2 regions of the Pseudarthrobacter sp. 1G09 genome follow, and region 2 is predicted to be linked to the other one. Evidence: riboswitches for the same ligand, from Rfam matches in the RefSeq annotation. Region 2 holds a riboswitch; the other holds the start of a gene.
What was found. A riboswitch is a leader RNA that binds a small molecule or an ion and turns the genes downstream of it on or off. The one in region 2 is predicted to bind glycine.
Positions count from the first base shown of each region.

Region 1: linked by a shared signal. The riboswitch ahead of gcvP (aminomethyl-transferring glycine dehydrogenase) and the one ahead of gcvP (aminomethyl-transferring glycine dehydrogenase) in region 2 are both predicted to bind glycine.

Region 1 covers NZ_CP188306.1:1,078,840-1,081,286, reverse strand. The annotation lists gene gcvP (aminomethyl-transferring glycine dehydrogenase) at 1-1,435, opposite strand, end outside; glycine riboswitch at 1,624-1,720, opposite strand; gene ACP3TD_RS05045 (TetR/AcrR family transcriptional regulator) at 1,817-2,353, opposite strand; gene ACP3TD_RS05040 (MFS transporter) at 2,439-2,447, shown strand, end outside.
Region 2 covers NZ_CP188306.1:704,633-707,079, forward strand. The annotation lists gene gcvP (aminomethyl-transferring glycine dehydrogenase) at 1-1,511, opposite strand, end outside; glycine riboswitch at 1,668-1,766, opposite strand; glycine riboswitch at 2,027-2,124, shown strand; glycine riboswitch at 2,125-2,219, shown strand; gene cycA (D-serine/D-alanine/glycine transporter) at 2,270-2,447, shown strand, end outside.

The DNA.
Region 1 (2,447 bases), 370 kb from region 2:
GCAGCAGCTGGGTCTCGGACCGGTGCGTATTGAACACCGGGTGCTGCAGGTAGTCAGAAGAACGCTCGACGGCGGCCTCCAGCGCAAAGCCTTCACCCTTATCTGCTGTGGCGCCAAAGATGCCGGCAACCTCGGCGACGATGGCCGCCGTCGTGGTTTCATCCAAGGAGATGCCCACGGTGTCAGCGTCAACGCTGCGCAGGTTGATCCCGCGCTCCTCCGCGTCGGCAACAATCGGCGCGGCGCGGCCCGGGACGCGGACGGTGATGGTGTCGAAGAAGCTCTTGTGCAGCACCTCGACGCCGGCAGCGGCCAGCGAGGCGGCCAGGGTGCGGGCGTGGCCGTGGGTTGTTTCCGCGATCGCCTTCAGCCCGTCGGGACCGTGGTAGACGGCGTACATGGAGGAGACGATGGCCAGCAGGGCCTGCGCCGTGCAGATGTTGGACGTGGCCTTCTCGCGCCGGATGTGCTGCTCGCGGGTCTGCAGCGCCAGGCGGTAGGCGGGAACACCGGCGTCGTCCTTGGACACACCCACCAAGCGCCCTGGCAGTGAACGTTCCAGGCCTTTGCGGACGGCCATGTAGGCCGCGTGCGGGCCGCCGAAGAACAGCGGCACACCGAAACGCTGGGTGGAGCCGACGGCGATGTCCGCGCCCTGCTCCCCCGGAGGAGTGATCAGCGTCAGCGCCAGCAGGTCAGCGGCAACAGTGACCAGCGCACCGCGCTCCTTGGCCTCGGCGATGGCACCTGCCTGGTTGAAGACGCGGCCCGAGGCGCCGGGCTGCTGGAGCACGATGCCGTTGATGTCACCGTCAGGCAGGCCCTTGGAGAGGTCGGCAACCTCCACCTCGAAGCCGAGCGCTTCGGCACGGCCCTTGACGATGGCGATGGTCTGCGGCAGCACGTCGATGTCCAGCACCGTCTTGCCGTCTGCGGCAGGCTTGGCCTTGTTGGCGCGGCGCATCAGCAGGACTGCCTCGGCCACGGCCGTCGCTTCGTCCAGCAGGGACGCGTTGGCAATTGGCAGGCCCACCAGGTCCTGGACCATGGTCTGGAAGTTCAGCAGCGCCTCCAGCCGGCCCTGCGAGATCTCTGGCTGGTACGGCGTGTAGGCGGTGTACCAGGCCGGCGCCTCAAGGATGTTGCGCCGGATCACGGCGGGGGTGATGGTGTCGTAGTACCCCTGGCCGATCAGCTGCACCGCGGTTTTATTCTTTCCCGCCAACCGGCGCAGCTCGGTCAGGACCTCAACCTCGCTGAGGGCGTCCTGCAGCTTCAATTCCGTTTCCTGGCGGATGACCTGGGGAACGGCGGTATCGACCAGGGAGTCAACGCTGTCGTAGCCCACAGCCTTGAGCATGGTGTCGACGTGGTCCTGGCGCCGGGCGCCGATATGGCGGTCGACGAAAGTGGTGGAGGCTGAACTAACCGTCACGGGGGAACTCCAGATACTCAGGCGGCGCAGGGTACGCCACAGCGATTCGGGTCCCTCCCCGCTCTGTATTGGACCTGAGAGTTTCCGCGGCCCCTGCATGGACAGGACCCGCTTGCACCGTCGGTGAGCACAACGGTCCGGCACCCGATCACGGGGTGCCTGGACGGCCTGCTGCTTTCCAGAGGTGCCTCGCCGCGGCGGTACAGGTGCCTGCGAGATTCCTGGGGAGGATTTGCTCCTACGGCGCCTGCCGACGTTGTGGCAGGACTCTCCCGCCGCAGATCAAAGGCTATTCAGTTGGATGTGTACGCGGGGCCGTCCGGTGACAACTCCCACGACGCTTAATTCTCCTACGCCACGGCCCCCGGGGCAAATGTCCTGCTACCGCCGGAGCCGCTCCAGTGCTGCCAGCAATTCGTCAACGTCCGCGGCTGCGCCGCCTTCGGGAACCGGGCCGACCGAGAGCATGGCGTTGAAGTAAAGGCCGTCCCCCATGTACAGCACGGCCTTGGCCAGGGCCGGCCCTACATCGGCGGCGATTTCGTCGAGCCACCGCCGCTGGATCGCAGCGAAACGGCGGCGGGTCTCTTCATGCGCCACCTCCGCCAGCCTGGTGGCGGCGACGATGGCCCGGTCCAAGGGAGTGTCTCCCCACACCGAGGACCGGATGAAGTAGGCTGCCGCGCCTTCCGGTGCGGCGGCCATGGCATCGGCATCTTCTCCGGCGAGCGCGTCCAGCTGGTCCAGGAGCGCCTGGATCAGGGCTTCCTTGTTTGGAAAGTGGTAGAGGAGCCCACCCTTGGAGACGCCGGCCTTCCGGGCTACGGCGTCCAGGGTGGCGGCGCGCTCCCCCACCTCAATCAACAGGGTGGCAAAGGCGTCAAGGACAGCTTCGCGGGCGACTGGCTTTCGGGGCATGCCATCCATCATGCCCTTCCGGGGTGCCGGAGGCTCAACTCAACCCCGTTTCCAAACTGTACCGTCTGGACGGTATAGTTAATCCATGACCACC
Region 2 (2,447 bases):
ATAGTGCACGACCCCAACGGAATCATGGTCCGGTCCAGCGCCAGGTCACGATCGGACAGGCGACGGATGTAACGCAACAACTGGGTCTCTGACCGGTGCGTGTTGAACACCGGGTGCTCCAGGTAACCGGAGGTGCGCAGCACGGACTCGGGCAGCTCGAAACCCTGGGCGTCCCCTGCCGGGCCGGCGCCAAAGGCGACGGCCACCGCGGACAGCGTTGCCGCCGTCGTGGTCTCATCGATGGAGACGCCCACCGTGTCCGCGTCGACGAAGCGGAGGTTGATGCCGCGCGCTTCGGCGGCATTGATGACCTTGGCGGCCTTGCCCGGTACGCGCACGGTAAGGGTGTCGAAGAAGGAGTCGGTCACCAGTTCGCGGCCCATGGCGGTGAGGGCCGTGGCCAGGATCCGGGCGTTGTGGTGGGCGGTTTCTGCGATGGCCTTCAACCCGTCCGGGCCGTGGTAAACGGCGTAGAAGGAGGACACGATGGCCAGCAGCGCCTGCGCGGTACAGATGTTGGATGTGGCCTTCTCGCGCCGGATGTGCTGCTCGCGGGTCTGCAGGGCCAGGCGGTACGCCGGAGCGCCCGCGTTGTCCTTGGAGACACCCACGATCCTGCCGGGGAGGGTGCGTTCCATGCCCTTCTGTACGGCCATGTAGGCGGCGTGCGGGCCGCCGAAGAACAGCGGCACACCGAAACGCTGGGTGGAGCCGACGGCGATGTCCGCGCCCTGCTCGCCCGGAGGAGTGATCAGCGTCAGCGCCAGCAGGTCAGCGGCAACAGTGACCAGCGCACCGCGCTCCTTGGCCTCGGCGATAACGGCGCTCTGGTCCCACACCCGGCCGGACACGCCCGGCTGCTGGAGCACGATGCCGTTGATGGCACCCTCGGGCAGGCCTGCGGAGAGGTCAGCAACCTCCACCTCGAAGCCGAGCGCTTCGGCGCGGCCCAGCACGATGGCGATGGTCTGCGGGAGGCAGTCGGCATCCAGGACGGTTTTGCCGTCCTTGGCGTCCTTATTTTTGTTCGCGCGGCGCATCAGCAGTACAGCCTCGGCCACAGCGGTGGCTTCATCGAGGAGTGACGCGTTGGCCACGGGGAGGGCGGTGAGGTCCTGGACCATGGTCTGGAAGTTCAGCAGCGCCTCCAGCCTGCCCTGCGAGATCTCTGGCTGGTACGGCGTGTAGGCGGTGTACCAGGCCGGCGCCTCAAGGATGTTGCGCCGGATCACGGCGGGGGTGATGGTGTCGTAGTAGCCCTGGCCGATCATCTGCACCGCGGTTTTGTTCTTGCCCGCCAACCGGCGCAGCTCGGTGAGGACCTCAACCTCGCTGAGGGCGTCCTGCAGCTTCAGCGCCGTTTGCTGGCGGATCGACGCCGGAACAGCCACGTCCACCAGGCCATCAACGCTGTCGTAGCCCACAGCCTTGAGCATGGTGCCGACGTCGGCCTGCCGGCGCGCGCCGATATGGCGGTCAACGAACGTGGTTGGAAGGGATTGAATCGTCATGAGGAACTCCAGGTCTGGCCGGCCAGGGTGGCACGGCATGGGATGGGTTCCTCCCCGCTCTGTATTGGACCTGAGAGATTCCGCGGAACCCTGCGTGGCGGGTTCGCTTGCACCGTCGGTGAACCTGGCCGAAGCCGGGTTACTTTCCAGAGTTGCCTCGCCGTGACGGTACGGGGGCCTGAGAGATTCCTGGGGAGGATTTGCTCCTACGGCGCCTGCCCGGTGGTGCCGGGAGGACTCTCCCGTCACAGCTCGAAAGGCTATTCAACTGTGGGTGATTCGCCTCACACCGTACAGGTTGGTTGAAAGGAAAACAAATCTGATCGTCACACGGTGGGCGGCGGCTGCCTTGTTGCGGTGGCGGAAAAATGGGGTTTGACATTCGATCGTGACCCGCACCACACTGGGTCCGGTGATCAGCACCGTGTCCGGCTGGCTCAACTCATCGGAGCAGCCCGGGCCAACGTTGCCCCGGAAGGGTGCGGCCGCTGAGCATGCCTAACTGAACATGCCTTCGACCTGCGGCGGGAGAGTCCTGCCGGTACATTTAGCAGGCGCCGTAGGAGCAAACCCTCCCCAGGAAACTCTCAGGCCCATGTACCGCCGCGGACAGGCAACTCTGGAAAGCAGCCGGACCCGTTCCGGCTCACCGGCGGTGCAAGCGGCTTGGGCCGCGGAAACTCTCAGGTTCACTACAGAGCGGGGAGGAACCCAACTTCTGCGGCACCCAAAAATGCCGCTTTATCGATGGAGTTCCCATGGCGATTCATCCCCCCACGTCCAACGGCGAGCCGCCCCGCAGCAACCCTCCTGCGGGCAGCGCCGCCCGCAGCGAGCCTCCCCACCTGGAGCGGCAGCTCACCAACCGGCACATCCAGCTCATTGCCATTGGCGGTGCCATCGGCACCGGCCTCTTCATGGGCTCCGGCAAGACCA